2 regions of the Shewanella sp. MSW genome follow, and region 2 is predicted to be linked to the other one. Evidence: riboswitches for the same ligand, from Rfam matches in the RefSeq annotation. Region 2 holds a riboswitch; the other holds the start of a gene.
What was found. Region 2 has a riboswitch for thiamine pyrophosphate ahead of thiC (phosphomethylpyrimidine synthase ThiC). Riboswitches for the same ligand answer to the same signal wherever they lie in the genome.
Positions count from the first base shown of each region.

Region 1 (8,115 bases), on a different contig from region 2:
GCTGTCTGATTTGATGCTTATGTTTCGTTAATGCAAATTTCGCGGGTGTTTAGCTGAGGGCAACCTATGTTCAAGGTGATGCAGTGGCTGGTGGTTTCCAGAACTGCTCTGTTGACCGAGCTGATGAATATCCCTTGGCCGCAGGAGTTTCTGATACGCTTGTCCTGCTTATCTCCCGATAGATGGACACTGATGTGATGTCGACACTCTGTTGCTGGATTTGGTTACAGTGGCGTTGGCCTTGGGCTATAAGATTCTTAAACAGGTCGCCAGGAGTCGCGGTCGCAAAGTGGTATCCCCAAAAGGGTGGAGTATGAATGCCTGCTGTTGCCGTCTGCGGTCAAGAACCATCTTTAGCGGGTATTTCGCAAACTGAATTTAAGCAACCGGGCCCAGGTGATGACCTGGGCCCAGCGTCACTTGATGGCCGCTGTGGCCGAGAGTTAGGGAAGGTGCGAATAAGTCCTCGCGGCACTCTGGCTTACACAGCAATTGGCGTTCAAGGCATCTGACTGAAGGCATGCCGGGGCCTGTCGAAGTCGGATAACGTAGAGAGCCGGTTGCTGTGAAAGCCCCAAAGGGCGTGGCTTACAGGCCTGCCTGCTGTGTTATGCTTCTTGCAAAGGACTAGGGCCATTTGCTGCGAACCACGCCTTGCATCCAGGCCTGTAAGCCGACGCAGAGCACGCATGGGACTTGTTCGCACCTTCCTTAACCCAGCCAGGCCTTGGCTTTGGCTGGTTCGGTGAGCTTGAGTGACACAGTATCTATTGCCGCCGGTTTGATAGGCAGCAGGCCTGTCATCAGCTCATCACGGCGGAAGAAGTGCAACTCCAGACTATCGCCGGGCTCATATTGTTGCAGTTCATTTTCAAATTGAGCGCCGACCTGCAGACCATTGGCGGCGATTAGCAAATCCTGAGCCGCGAGCCCGGCGCTGTGAGCCGCGCTGCCGTTGGTCACACTTACAATCCTTAATCCCAGGGCTTCAGCCTTGTAGCGGGCTCCCAAGCCGATTTTTTGCCCCTCAACATCCCCGCCGCCCTGATCCTGAGCGCCTTGGGCACTGCGAAGCTGCATCTCGATTCCGAATTGCGCCAGCAGGGGCGCCAGTGGCAACTCTTGGGTATTATCCAGAAAGGCAAATTCTGCGCTGGCATCCCGGCCAAGCAGCTCCTCATAGAGGCGGCGATGGGAGTCATCTTCAGTGCCTATCCCCTGGCTGCCAAAGGCCTGCCACAGCTTTTGCATCAGGTTATCCAGTGTGTATTTTCCCTGGGTTTCCAGTCTCAGAGTCAAGTCCAGATACAGGGCAAACAAAGCTCCCTTGGTGTAATAGCTGACGATGGCGTTGGCGGCGTTTTCATCCTGTTTGTAGAACTTGGTCCAGGCGTTGAAGCTTGATTCTGTCAGGCTCTGCAACTGCCTGCCCGGCATGCGATATACCCGGGTCATAGTCTGGGATAGCATCTCCAGATATTGCTCACTGGAAACCCTGTTGGCTTTGAGTGTCATCAAGTCATCATAGTAGGAAGTGATGCCTTCATAAGCCCACAGCTGACGGGTGTAGCTCTCGGCTTCCAGCGCGTAGGGAATAAAGCTGGCCGGCTTAATGCGTTTGACGTTCCAGCTGTGGAAGTATTCGTGACTGCAGAGCGACAGATAAGTGCGGTAATCCTTATTGACCGGCATCTCCATACTCAGCGGCAGATCTTTGCGGGAGCAGTGCAGGGCGGTGGAGGCTCTGTGTTCCAGCCCTCCAAAGCCATTGCCCAATACCTGAGTCATAAACAGGTAGCGCTCAAACGGCGCTTCACCGAAGAGGCGGATTTGGCTCTCGCAAATAGCCTTGAGATCGTCAAGCAGCCTGGGCATGTGGCAGCGGTGACGCCCGGTCAGTATCACATCATGGCGCACGCCACAGGCCTCAAAGCTGCCGTGGGTAAAAGTGCCCATCTCCACCGGATGGTCGATAAGCTCATCATAGTTGGCGGCGCTGAAACGGCCGAACTGCCACTCTTCACCTTCGATTCGACTCAGGGTTGTTGCCAGTTGCCAGTTGGCTTCCTCTTTGGGAGGCAGAATTTCCAGCTCCAGCGGCTCAAGCTCTTTGCCGGCCACCGCAAGAAAGACGCTGCTGCCGTTGAAAAAGCCGTGGGTCTGATCCAGGTGGGCGCTGCGCACCGACATATCCCAGGCATAAACCGAGTAGCGCAGTTGCAGTGATTCGGCATTGGAATTTATCTGCCAGCGCTGCTTGTCGAGCTGAGTAATGCTGAGTGGACGCTCCAGCTCATCAAAGGCTTGAATATCTATGATATTGCGACAAAAATCGCGAACCATGTAGCTGCCTGGGATCCAGGATGGCAACCAAAGTTCCTGTCTCGGGGCCGGTGCCTGAATGGTGATTTTGACCTCGAACAGGTGAGCGTGTGGATCTATGGGGCAAATCTGATAACTGATCATCTGATATCCGTATGAATCGTTGGCGAGTGCCGGGAGCCAAATTGGTTCATCTCCGGCTGAGCATGGCGACAATGCTGCCAAAAAAGCCAGGCCGCGGCAATTACTTGCCGAGTTTTAACAGGCTTGGGGGGCAAATCGCCGCGGCCGATTACATCTCTGGGCCGAATGGTATTATACTGCCAAGAACACAGTGATTTGGCCCTTGGGCCGAGTCTGAACCGATACACCGGAGAGTGGCAAAATGGCCGAAGAAACCATATTCAGCAAAATTATTCGCCGTGAAATACCCACGGACATACTGTATCAGGACGAGTTGGTGACTGCCTTTCGGGATATCAATCCCAAGGCTCCCACCCATGTGCTGATAGTGCCCAATCATCTGATCCCCACAGTCAATGACGCCAAGGCTTCCGACGAGCAGGCCATAGGCCGTATGGTGACAGTGGCGGCCAAGCTGGCCGCCGAAGCCGGGATCGCGAAGGACGGCTATCGTTTAATCATTAACTGTAATGAGCATGGCGGCCAGGAAGTGTTCCACATCCACATGCATCTGCTTGGCGGTAAAGCCTTGGGGCCTATGGTGAGTTCAGCGTCATGAAAGTCAATCCGGAGTTTTTCCCGCTGACGACCCTGGCGAGCCGTTTTGTCAACCAGTTGGCCCAGTGCCGTCGCCTCGGGCTCAAGGTGCATGAGGGCAGTGAACACCATGTACTGATAGAGTTGCCTTACAGCACTGAGCTGGTGGGTTACCCTGAAACCGGAGTTATCCATGGTGGGGTTATCACCACTTTGATGGATACTGCCAGTGGTTGCGCCGTGGTTTGTGCCATCAAGGACAAATACGGTTCGCTGGAGATCTCGCCGACTCTGGATCTGCGGGTCGACTATATGAAGCCCGCCGAGCCCCACAAGCCGGTGTATGGTTTTGCCGAGTGTTATAAGTTGTCATCCAGCGTCGCGTTTACCCGGGCCATCGCCTATCAGGACAGCATAGACGACCCCATCGCCCATGCGGTTGGCTCCTTTATGCGGATAAGCCCTGAAATGATTGGGGACACTTTCCGTAAGGCACTGATGGGTGAGGAGACGAAATGACAGATCCCAAGGCATCCCTGGATGTAAAAAGCATAGTTGCCAAAGTGACAGAAACCAATGATTTCAGTCATTTACTTGAGCATGTTCCCTACGCCCGCTTTATTGGCATGTTGGTAGAACGGTTTGGCGATGAGCTGGTATTTCGCTTGCCGGCCAAAGATGACAACATAGGTAACCCGGTACTGCCGGCCATTCATGGCGGCGTGATAGCCGGGTTTATGGAGATGTCGGCCATCATCCAGCTTATGGTGTTTATGCAAACCAGTAAGGTGCCTAAGGTGGTTGATTTTTCCATCGACTACTTACGTGCCGGTTATCATAAGGATAGTTTCGCCGAGTGCCGAATAACCCGTCAGGGACGGCGAGTGGCCAATGTCAATATCGACTGCTGGCAGACCAACCGCAAGCAGCTGATTGCAACCGCCCGGGCACACTTTTTGATTGATTGAGAATAAGGGATTGGCAGATGAAAAAAGTCTTGGTAATAGCAGCAACCCTGCTGGCTCTGGCAGGCTGCGCCAACCATACGGCCGGGGTGTATGCCAGCTCGACCGGTGAAAGTCGCATCGACAACAGCAGCTTTGCCCGCTCGGTGAGTGTGGGTGATCTTATGGCCAGAGGTGAGGGCGGTTTGCTCAGAGGTACTGCCACCATCAGCAGCAAAGTCGCTACCGATATGCGTGTTCAGTACAAATTCACCTGGTATGACGCCAGCGGTTATACCCTGGATGATGAAGGTGTGTCCTGGAAGTCGGTCAAACTACATGGCAAACAGCAGTTGCAGGTGAGCGCCGTGGCGCCGAATCCGACTGCCAGTCGTTTTGAGATCTATGTGCGCGAGGCCTTTTCAAACTAAAAGTTGCAACCTCGGCACCACTGCCGCCCGAACCATTATTCCAGTTGATGCTCAACGAATGGGACTAATGGAGTGGGCGGTTTTTTATCCCCCCAGATACAATTTGGCAACCTGGCTCACTTTTGTTGGTAACTCGTGTATACTGGCCCTCGCCAAGGGGTGTTTACCGCATTGCGGTTGACTGAGATGTCGTATGACGAACCCTTAGAACCTGATCCGGCTAGTACCGGCGTAGGAATGGGCCACAATTCGTGCACTTTCAACTCGCTTTCTTATTGCCGGATCTCAAACTGTGAATATTTGAGGTCCTATGTCCAAGTTTACCGTACCTACTCTGCTCGCCAGTACCATTCAGATGCTGCTGTGGGCACCCGTTCATGCCGCCGATAATCCCGGCGTTGAAAAGCAAGATGAGCAACAAGCCATGGAAGTGATAGTCGTCAGCGGCGACTTTCGTGGCCTGACGCTGGAGAAGATGCCCTCCAGCGTGACTGTTATCGACGAGCAGCGCATTGAAGATCAAGGCGCCGAGCATTTCGAAGATATGCTGGGTAACGTAGCCAACTTCAACTGGTCAGGTGCCAGCTCCCGGCCAAGATACTTCCAGATCCGCGGGGTCGGTGAGCAGGAGCAATACCAGGGAGCGCCCAACTCCTCTGTGGGCTTTATTATCGATGATATCGATCTCTCCGGGCTGGGCAGCGTTTCCAGCCTGTACGATCTGCAGCAGTTTGAAGTGCTGCGCGGCCCTCAGGGCACCCGCTATGGCGCCAATGCCCTGGCCGGTCTTATCTATCTCAAGAGCAATGATCCCACAGACGTATTCGAGCACGGCGCCGAAGTCTCGCTCGGTAATGATAATCTGCAAACCTTCAGCGGCTTCAGTTCCGGCCCAGTGACAGATTCCGGCAAGCTGCTCTATCGTGTGGCGCTGCAGCAACACAAGCAGAACGGTTATCGCGACAACCTGTATCTGGGCCGTGACGATACCAATGAGCGTGATGAATTCAGCGGCCGTATCAAGCTGCGCTGGTACGCCACCGACAAGTTGCAGGCAGACTTCACTCTACTGCACGCCGATTTTGACAATGGTTATGATGCCTGGACTCTGGACAATAACGGCTTCGATACCATTACCGATGCGCCGGGCGTCGACAAACAGCGCACCACGGGTTCCAGCCTCAAGCTGAGTTATACCGGCTTTGAGGCTTTTGAGCTGGTGTCCCTGTCAAGCTATGCCGCCACAGATCATCACCACGGTTACGACGGTGACTGGGCCAACCCGGATTACTGGGCCGGAAAAGAGTGCGGCGGCGCACCCTGTGAGTACGATTACACCTGGGATAAGCGTGGCGAGCGGCGCACTCTGTCACAGGAGTTCAGATTCAGTTCCAACGAGGCCGGGCGGATTTTCGGCGGCAGCACCGACTGGCTGGCCGGGCTCTATTTTATGGATCTCGATGAGGACAATGATCTCTACTCTGAATACAACGGCGGGCCGGATGAAGTGCTGACTTCCCGCTACAGCGCCAGTAACTATGCGGTGTTTGCCCAGTTGGACTCAGATCTGGGGGCGGGCTACAGCCTGTCTATCGGTGCTCGTATCGAGCGACGTGAGAGTGACTACAGCGACAGCAATGGTGATGCCTTTAGCCCATCGGAAAACATGTGGGGCGGCCATATCGCCCTATCCAAGGCGCTGGCTGAACACCATGAAGCCTATGTTCGGATAGCCAGAGGCTACAAGGCCGGTGGTTTTAATATGACGCTGCCCCAGGAGCTGGCCGACAAGAAAGAGTTCGATACCGAAATCCTCTACAACTATGAACTGGGGCTGAAATCCAGCTGGGCCGATGGCTTGCTGGATACCCGTCTGGCACTGTTCTTTATGGACAGGGAAGATCAGCAGGTAGCGGCCTCGCTGCAGGATCCTGTCGATCCCCAGCGCTTTATTCTGTTCACCGAAAACGCCGGCAGCTCCAATAACTATGGCGCCGAGCTGGAAGCCAACTGGTATCCCACAGATTCACTGCAGTTCTACACCAGCCTTGGGTATCTGCAGACAGAATACGGTGATTACCTGTATCAGGATAAATATGGCAACCCTGTGGATCTCAGCGGCCGGGAACTGGCCCACTCGCCGAGATGGACCTATAGTCTCGGCATGACCTGGCGCAATGACATGGGCTGGTTTGCCAACCTCAACAGCAGTGGCAAGAGTGCGTTCTACTACTCAGACAGCAATGACTCTCGCTCTGAAGACTATCAAGTGGTCAACGCCAAGCTGGGCTATGAGGCCGACAAGTGGTCGGTTTACCTCTGGGGCCGCAACCTGTTCGATGAAAAATACGGCGTGCGCGGTTTCTACTTCGGCAATGAGCCGGATCAAAACTGGGCCGAGAAGCAATATATCCGCTACGGGGACCCACGCCAGATTGGTGTGACCTTCAACGTCAAATTTATCTGATGGCATAAGCCGTTGTCGGCCGGGGCGTGTTGCAGCGCCCCGGTTCATTACAGGAGATGTAAAATGAAGTTAACTGCCGAAATCAGCATGTATCCGCTCCACGATGAGTATCTGGAACCTATTCAATGGTTTATCAAGCGCCTGGACAGTTATGCCAACATTGAGAGAACCACCAATGCCATGGCGACTCAGGTGTGCGGAGATTATGCCGAGGTGATGACCATGCTGGCCACTGAGATGCAGGCAGCGCACGAGAAATTTGGCAAGGCGGTGTTTGTCTGTAAATTTATCGGCGGTGAGCTGAACTTGGGCCACAGGGAATAACCCATGAGTGAATTCTGGCACTGGCTCGCCGAGGCCGGCTCTCAGGCCCAGGGGATGGGCGCCTGGGAAGCGGTAGCCGTGGTATTGGCCTTGGCCTATCTGCTGCTGGCCATGAAAGCCAATATCTGGTGTTGGGCGGCAGCCTTTGCCAGCACCGCCATCTACACTGTGCTGTTCTGGAAAGTCGCGCTGCTGATGGAGTCAGTGCTCAACGTCTATTACATGGCGATGGCGCTGTACGGATACTGGCTCTGGCGCCGGGGTGGGGAAAACCATCAAGGAGTGGCCGTGACCTCCTGGCCCTGGCAGCGGCACCTGGTGCTGATTCTGTTGACTGGGTTGGTGTCTCTGTTTGTCGGTCATATGATGGCGACTTTCACTCAGGCAGCCTTCCCCTACCTGGATGCGGCAACCAGCTGTTTTGCTGTGATGACGACTTTTCTGGTGGCGCGCAAAGTGCTGGAAAACTGGCTCTATTGGGTGGTTATCGATCTGGTGTCCATCTATCTCTATTTAAGCAAGGGCTTGATGTTGACCTCACTCTTGTTTGTGCTCTACGTGGGGATGGCGGTAGCCGGATACTTTATCTGGCGCGCCAGAGCCCAGGAATCCCGCGGTCGCGACTCCTCACAGCTTGAAAGCGGCGCGGCATGAAAGGCAAACCGCTGACAGAACTTGAGGCCAGTCTGGGTGAAGGTTTGAGCTGCGAGCTCAACGCCGCCCTCAAGCGGCTACAGTTGTGGCCGCTTGAGGGGGCCAAGCCGCTCCCCCTTGGGCTAAGCAACCAAAACTGGCTCTTGCAAGCCGGTAGCGAGTCAATGGTGCTGAGAGTCAATTCCCCGGGCTCAGACCGTATCTGCGACAGAAACAACGAACTGGCATGTTGGCGGGTTGCCGAGAAGGCGAA
Region 1 is NZ_LVDR01000015.1:22,499-30,613, reverse strand. It holds gene AYI96_RS20600 (hypothetical protein) at 67-198, shown strand; gene AYI96_RS15400 (M61 family metallopeptidase) at 712-2,466, opposite strand; gene hinT (purine nucleoside phosphoramidase) at 2,708-3,064, shown strand; gene AYI96_RS15390 (PaaI family thioesterase) at 3,061-3,561, shown strand; gene AYI96_RS15385 (PaaI family thioesterase) at 3,558-4,010, shown strand; gene AYI96_RS15380 (YcfL family protein) at 4,028-4,417, shown strand; TPP riboswitch at 4,563-4,672, shown strand; gene AYI96_RS15375 (TonB-dependent receptor) at 4,728-6,884, shown strand; gene AYI96_RS15370 (hypothetical protein) at 6,948-7,208, shown strand; gene pnuC (nicotinamide riboside transporter PnuC) at 7,212-7,862, shown strand; gene AYI96_RS15360 (phosphotransferase) at 7,859-8,115, shown strand, end outside.
Region 1: it holds a riboswitch for thiamine pyrophosphate, as region 2 does, so the genes downstream of both, AYI96_RS15375 (TonB-dependent receptor) here and thiC (phosphomethylpyrimidine synthase ThiC) in region 2, are expected to answer to the same signal.

Region 2 (8,115 bases):
ATGATCATAGCCGGGCGCAATATCCGTGGTCTGGGGCCCCAAGGTGTAGAAAGGCGCCTCATCACAGTACTCAAGCTGCTTGTCCATATTCTCCTTGATCAGCTGCATAGGAATATGGCCCGGCCCTTCGATTATGGTCTGCACATCGTATTCCCAGGCGATTTTCACCAGCTCACCCAAGGTTTCCAGCTCGGCAAATTGAGCCTCGTCGTTGGCATCGGCAATCGAGCCGGGGCGCATGCCGTCACCGAGCGACAGTGACACATCATAGGCGGCGCAAAGCTCACAGATGTCGCGGAAATGGCTGTAGAGGAAGTTTTCCTTATGATGGCTCAGGCACCACTTGGCCATAATGGAGCCGCCGCGGGATACCATGCCGGTCACCCGATTGGCCGTCATGGGCACATAGCGCAGCAAGACCCCGGCATGAATGGTGAAGTAATCCACTCCTTGTTCGGCCTGCTCTATCAGGGTGTCGCGAAACACTTCCCAACTGAGATCTTCGGCAATGCCGTTGACCTTTTCCAGCGCCTGATAGATGGGCACGGTACCTATGGGCACCGGCGAGTTACGCACTATCCATTCGCGGGTTTCGTGGATATAACGGCCGGTGGACAGATCCATCACCGTATCGGCACCCCAACGGGTGGCCCACACCAGTTTTTCCACCTCTTCCTCGATGGAAGAGGTCACCGCCGAATTGCCGATATTGGCGTTAACCTTCACCAAAAAGTTACGGCCGATAATCATAGGCTCGGCTTCCGGATGGTTGATGTTGGCGGGAATAATGGCGCGGCCACGGGCCACTTCGCTGCGAACGAACTCAGGGGTTATCGGCGTGGCAACTATAGCGCCAAAGGCTTCTCCTTTGGCCTTGCGGGCCAGTTGCGGATCTTTGGCAAGCGCTTCATTGGCCCGGGCCATATTCTCACGAATGGCGATATATTCCATTTCAGGAGTGATAATGCCGGCGCGGGCGTAATGCAATTGGGTCACCCGCTTACCCGGCTTGGCCCGGCGCGGTTTGGGCAAAGCGTCGAATCTCAAATGATCCAGCCCTTCATCCGCCAGTCGCTGCTGGGTAAAACTGGAACTGACCTCGGTCAGCTCTTGCGTATCATCACGCTCTAAGATCCAGCCCTGGCGCAGTTTATCCAGGCCCTGGCGCACATTGATAGCCGCGTTGGGATCTGAATAAGGGCCGGCACAATCATAAACACGTACAACGGGATTGGGTTCAAATTGCTCACTGCCATCTTGGGTTGGTATTCGGGTGTCTGTCTGCCTGATTTGGCGCATGGCAACCTGAATATCGGCCCGGGAGCCCTGAACAAACAGCTTCTGTGAATTGGGATGCTGCAAGGGTTTAAGGTTATCGATAAAAGCCTGGGCGGCCTCACGGGTTTGACGACGATTGGATTGACGATTTGACATAAGCAAGCTCACTCTTTTGGAAAATGAAATTGCTTGTCAGGAGAGTTGAATAATAAGCGGCGCAAGCTGACTGGTTAAACTCCTTGATTTGGAGTCCTCCTCCGGCGGTGTTGGCAGACTGACCTCGTGGTTTCAGGTCAGTTCAATGTCCGCTGGAGAAGCCAGATATCGCCTCGGCTCTTTAAAGCCTTTGGCATAGATTTTTGCTCGCAGTGGCTGCGGTAATGCTGCAGCTGAATGCTTGTTTCCTTCGCAGGTGCTAGCCTGATCAGGTTCAACGGATCCCGAATAAACGGTCTCAGCCCAGAGGGCACTCCGACAAGATTGCTGCCGAGTATAAGCACAAGCCGAAGCAGGAAACAAGCCCAATAGCAAAACGCACCGCAGTGTTGAATCCATTAAAATCACAACTTAAGCATTTGAATTAAATTAAAATATTCTCATAAATTGAAAATAATCTTATTTCAAATCAAATAAATTGATTGCAAAACTCACTTACCAAGCCGCTTTAGACGGCTGGCCACCGCCTCCTTGAGCGCTTTTTCCATCTCTGTCTGACCGCACTTAAATGGAAACCCCAAGTTTTCGGCGTAGGGATTGAGCGGAGTCGGCACCTTGACGACCCGATAGCAGGTATCACCATCCTTGACGATACGGTTAGGGTCGAGCGGCAGATCCAGACTGGCCACTTTATTGAAATCATCGGCGTCATTGACCCAAAGCACCTCCATCTCCCCATCCATTTCACTGAGGCTCTTGCGTCCCGTAGCCTTATCCGCATATTGCTGTGATAGCTGCTGCAGCGCCTGCTGTTGAGAGTGTTGCAATACTTTTCGGGCAGACTTTAATGCGTTTGAACTGAAGTCCAGCTGAGCTTGCTCTGCCGGCTGCGATTTAAAGTCATTTGCTCGCTCTGGCGCAGGTACGGCTGCATTTTTCGTTTCTTCAATAACGCTACCAATAGGTTTAACGCTTTGAGCCCGAATCTTGGGGACGCTTTGCTCTTTCTGGTCTTGAACAGCCACTTGTTCAGTCTCTTGCTCTGACTCTTCGGCAGCTTGTTTTTGTTGCTCAGTGTTTTGTGGCTCGGTTTTTTGTGGCTCAGTGCTGTTGCTTGAGTCAGCTTTTTTAACCTCTATCGCTTCCTTGGGCTGGGTTATTGCTTCTTCGGCCAAGGCTTCCGGCACTGGCGTTAACGGTTTTGGGCTGGGCTGACTGAAATAAAGATAGGATTGCAACGCCTTGGGTTTGGCAGGCTCTGTCACCACTCTTTGCCATTCGGCTTGCTGCCAAAACCAGGATAACCCCAGCAATAGCACTAAGTGCGCGGCTCCCGCCACGGTCCAACTACTGAAGGCGTTGCCCTTTGCCTCAGCATCCCCCTGCTCTGCTTTTTTAGCCATGCCAACTTGCGCCAGGCATTGGGGTTGAACCCCAAGCTGTTGACTAAAAAGCGATTGGTCAAAGAAAGGGTCAATCGAATGTATTTGAAAATGGCTTGGTTGGCAGGAACCTGTGTTAAGGATTTCATCCAGATCAAGCTCAAAGGCAGCATCCCTACCCGGAATGCTGAAGCTCAAGCTTGCCATTGTCGCCGGGCTTTCGTCTCGGCTGGCAATCAATTTATCTGAATGTGGAGGCATAAGCCGCTGATTTATCTTTCACCAAATGTAAACTCAGTGTTAGAGAAAACCCTCGGTAAAAAGTTCATTCCCTTGTTTGAAAAGCAATTTACGCTACAAACTCAAATCGATGGCTTCAAACAAAACAGGTAAAACCTTTGTCGAATAAGGCTGACGGGATCCTCTGAACAAAATAACTGTAAAAAGCGACTTGGAAGCCGAGCAACGAGTTGTTAAGGTGCAGCATTAGACGTTTGCAAAAAATGCAGATGATACGGTTTAAAGAACAAATCAATCTCAGCGAACAGCTGTACACTTTTATCTAGCCAGAGTGCCATAGCGCTGTTAGACTCACTTTCAATGAGGTCGAACCAGAGAGTCAATCATGCCCAACAGCAAAGTCCCAGCAGCCGAAGCCCAGTTCAATGGCCAGTTTTCCGCTGGATACAGTCTGAATGAAGAGATAGCCAATGCCGTCAGCCATGGTTTGGGGGTGATTGCCGGCATTCTGGGATTAGTGCTGATGTTACTCAAGGGCTGGCATTCGCTGGATGCCATTCAGTTAACAGGTGTAACCATCTATGGCAGCAGTATTATCCTGCTGTTTCTCTGCTCGACCCTGTATCACAGCATTCCTCAGCCAGTGTGGAAGCGGCGCCTCAAGATGCTGGATCACTGCGCCATCTATCTGTTAATCGCCGGAACCTATACCCCGCTGATGTTAATTACTTTGGCCGATGCCCAGGAAGAATGGGTGCTGATAGCCATCTGGTTATTGGCACTGGGGGGAATAGTGTTCAAGAGCTGCTTTATTCACAGATTCAAGGCGCTGAGCCTGGTGCTATATCTGGCCATGGGTTGGCTCTGCGTCGCCGTGTTGCCTGAGCTTATCGATAACCTGTCAACTGCCGGGTTCAACTTGCTGTTGGCCGGGGGGCTGAGCTACAGCTTGGGGGTGATCTTCTACGCCACCAAGGCGATCCCTTTCAATCATGCCATCTGGCATCTGTTTGTATTGGGCGGCGCCGTTTGCCATTTCCTGTGTGTTTATCTGACGGTGATCTAACGCAGGCGAATAGGCTTAACTCAGCGCCGCCCTAGAGAGACGGCTTCCGGCTTGCTGTGCCAACTCTAGTGCAGCTAGGCCGGAGCTCTTATCTCAGTTTGCCATTGATTAAATTCACTGAGTAACCTCCGAGCGGCGATACTATAGTCTCCACCCAAGTCTTGCCAAACAGCCGCAATACATTCCAAGGTACATAACCCGCCCTGGCGCTGATTGCGCCGTAACCGAAACGCTGAGCCCAGCTCTGCTTGCAGTTCGACTCTGGCAAGCGACTGCAGATAGGGGCTTTGGCGATACATCTTGCCGGCCTCCTGCCAGGTTGCATCGAGTATGACCAGCGAATTTAGCGGCTTCCCTAATTTCAGAGCAGCTTTCAGAGCAGTTTTCTGAACGGCTTCCTGAGGCAATGTTGCGCCCTGAGCGGGGCTTGGGTTTAGCTTTGAACTTGGGTCTGGAGTTGGATTTGGGTCTTGGTTTTGGCTTAAGTTTTGGCTTAAGTTTGGGCTTTCATTTGCAGCTTGAGTTCACGAAATACTTTCTTCGGAAGTACTTTCTTCGGTTTGCGGATAGAGTAAGGCGGTTCGCCCCAAAGACAAGTGCTCCATTAACCAAGCATCCGGGGCTTTACGCGCCCACAGTACCCGCTTACACAGAGTCGGATAAGCATTAAGCGCCAGGGTGGCTGTATTACTGGCTCGATTCAGCTCTCTTTCATGGGTCAGCAGGATTATTTTCACAGGCAACAGCAGCTCAAAATGAGTTATCGGCTAATGGAAATCCCGCGAGTGTACCACCAGCGCGTGCATACTGCCCGAGATATCCTCCAGCCGACCGGCCAGCAGATGTAATACGCCGGACGAAAATTCCACGACCCCACTCACCTTGAGGATCCTGGCGCTCAAATAAGCCTGTCTCTGGGCTCTGGCCGTATCACTCCATACCACCAGATTAACATTACCGGTTTCATCTTCGAGGGTGATAAAGGTGACTCCACTGGCGGTGCCAGGCCTTTGCCTGCCGACCACCAGCCCGGCCACAGTCACATTCTGGCCATGACGGCACTGCCACAAAGAGGCGGCGCTGTGACACTTGCCGAGTAACCCCTGTTCTCTGAGCAGTGCCAGAGGATGGCGTCCCAGAGTTAGCCCGGTACAGGCGTAGTCAGCCAGCAAGGCATCGACTTCAGTGACCTCAGGCAAGGCGGTTTCAAGGCGAAAATCGGCCTCGTCCGGCAGCTCAAACAAGGGCAAACTCTGCTGACGGGCGGCCAACTGCCACCTGATCTGATGGCGATCGCCCCCCAGGGTAGCAAAAACATTGGCGCTAGCCAGCGCCTCCTGCTCACGCCTTGGCAGTGCCAGAGCCGCCAACTGCGACAAGTGAGTAAAGCCCTCGCCCCGACCCGCTACTATCTTGGCGGCGCTGTGCTCGGATAACCCCTTGACCAACCTGAACCCGAGGCGCAGTGCCAAGGAACCATCGGTTTGTCGCTCCAGTGTGCTGTGCCACTGGCTGAGGTTGATGCAAACCGGCAACACCAGGCCGCCATGATGACGAAGATCCTGAATAAGCTGTGACGGGCTGTAAAAGCCCATGGGTTGACTGTTGAGCAAGGCGCAGCAAAACGCCACCGGGTAATAGTGTTTGAGAAAGGCCGAAACATAGGCCAGGAGCGCAAAACTGGCCGAATGAGACTCGGGAAAACCATATTCGCCGAAGCCGCGGATCTGGCTGAATATCTGCCTGGCAAAGGTGTCACTGTAACCTCGGGCCGTCATCCCCTGAAGCAGCTTGTGTTCAAATTGCTCCAGCTCGCCACTGCGTTTCCAACTAGCCATGGCGCGGCGCAGCTGATCGGCTTCCCCGCCACTGAAACCGGCGGCGACCATGGCCAATTGGATCACCTGCTCCTGAAAAATGGGCACCCCCAGAGTGCGTGACAATACATTTTCCACCTCGGCCGAAGGAAAAGTGACCGACTCGATTTTATCGCGGCGGCGCAGAAAGGGATGCACCATGTCTCCTTGAATTGGCCCCGGGCGCACTATGGCTATCTGTATCACCAGATCGTAATAACAGGCGGGTTTAAGCCTGGGCAGCATGCTGGTCTGGGCTCGTGACTCCACCTGAAACACCCCCATACTGTCGCCCTGCTGCAACATACGATAGACAGCCGGATCTTCCCAGCGAATATCCGACATGGCAAAGGGATGAATGTGGCGGGAGAGCAACTCGAAACATTTGCGGATCGCCGTCAGCATTCCCAACGCCAATACATCGACCTTTAACAGCCCCAGGCTCTCGAGATCATCCTTGTCCCATTGGATCACAGTGCGCTTGGCCATGGCGGCATTCTCTACCGGCACCAGCTCGGCCAATGGCCCGGCCGAAATCACAAAGCCGCCGACATGTTGCGACAAGTGCCTTGGAAAACCCATCAGAGTCTCCACCAGCGGCAACAACCACTGCCCCAAACCTTGTTGTGGCAACAGCTTGCCTTGTTGCAACTGCTGCTGCCAAGGCACTTGCGGATCGCGGCGATCGACAGCGCCTATCAGCTCATCCAGCCGTTGCTCGCTGAGCCCCAGGGCCTTACCAACATCTTTCATGGCACTCTTGAAACGATAAGTGATCACACTGGCGGCCAGGGCTGCACGCTCACGGCCATATTTTTGGTAGATATACTGGATCACCTCTTCGCGGCGTTCATGTTCAAAATCGACATCGATATCCGGCGGCTCATGGCGCTCCTTAGAAATAAAACGCTCAAACAGCATGTTGACCTTGGTGGGATCCACCTCGGTGATCCCGAGGCAATAACAGACCACAGAGTTGGCGGCCGAACCTCGTCCCTGATGCAGTATCCCTTGCCTGGCGGCAAAACAGACCAGGTCATAGATGGTCAGGAAAAAGTATTCATAATTGAGCTCGGCAATCAGCTTGAGCTCGCGCCGATACTGAGTCTGCACTTCAGGTGGAACCGCCTCGCCAAAACGCCTGCTGGCGCCCTTTTCCACCTCTTGCGCCAGATATTCACTGGCACTTAGGCCGCTTGGCACCAACTCGGCCGGGTACTCATACTTGAGTTCATCCAGACTGAAATGACACCGGGACGCCAGCTCACAGCTCCTTGCCAACCAAACTTGAGGGTGACGCCTGACCATAGCGGTTATCGGCTTAAGCGCCATCTCGGCATTGCCCGATAACAGCTCGCCGGCCATGGGCACGGCGCAGCCATGGCGGATACAGCTGAGCACATCGTGCAGCCTTTGCCGCTCGGCAAGATGCATCTGTACATTACCGGCGGCGACACAGGGGAGGGAAAAACAACTCGACAGCGCCTCACAGGCCTCGAGATACCAAGCCTCTCCGGGTTGCAGTTGCCGCTCCATCAAGAGATAAAGCGGCAGTGAAAACGCGGCTTTAACCCGTGCCGTCAGGGTATTCAACTGTGCCAGACTGCGCTGCTGCAGCTGCGTCAGCCAAGGGGTTTGCTGACTTGGGCTTTGGTTGCCTATTCCCTGGTTTTTAGAGTTCTGATGATCGACATTCTGCTGACCAAGACTCTGGTGCTCAGTGCTTTGCAAGTCGGCTTGCACCAGCAACTCGCTCACAGATGGCGGCCGCCACAGGCAAAAGCAGCCGCGGTCAATGGCCGCAAAATCATCTAGGCTTAACCGATACTTGCCCTTATCGGCCCGGCGCCGCCCTTTAGTTATCAGAGTGCTGATAAGACCATAGCCCCGGCGATTTCTTGCCAGCAGCACCAGGCAGCCTTCCGGCAGGTGGAATTCGGCGCCGACAATCAGCTTGATACCGCTTTTTTTGGCGGCCTCATGCGCCTTGACCACACCAGCCAGAGAGCACTCGTCGGTAATGGCGATGGCCTCATAGCCCAGTTTGGCGGCCTGCTGCACCAACTCATCCGGGTGGGAAGCCCCGCGCAAAAAGCTGTAATTGGAAATAGCATGCAATTCGGCGTACATCAGCTGA
Region 2 is NZ_LVDR01000007.1:194,941-203,055, forward strand. It holds gene thiC (phosphomethylpyrimidine synthase ThiC) at 1-1,434, opposite strand, end outside; TPP riboswitch at 1,663-1,762, opposite strand; gene AYI96_RS09890 (hypothetical protein) at 1,926-2,837, opposite strand; gene trhA (PAQR family membrane homeostasis protein TrhA) at 3,442-4,122, shown strand; gene AYI96_RS09905 (DTW domain-containing protein) at 4,197-4,529, opposite strand; gene AYI96_RS09910 (DTW domain-containing protein) at 4,647-4,859, opposite strand; gene AYI96_RS09915 (error-prone DNA polymerase) at 4,890-8,108, opposite strand; gene AYI96_RS09920 (Y-family DNA polymerase) at 8,108-8,115, opposite strand, start outside.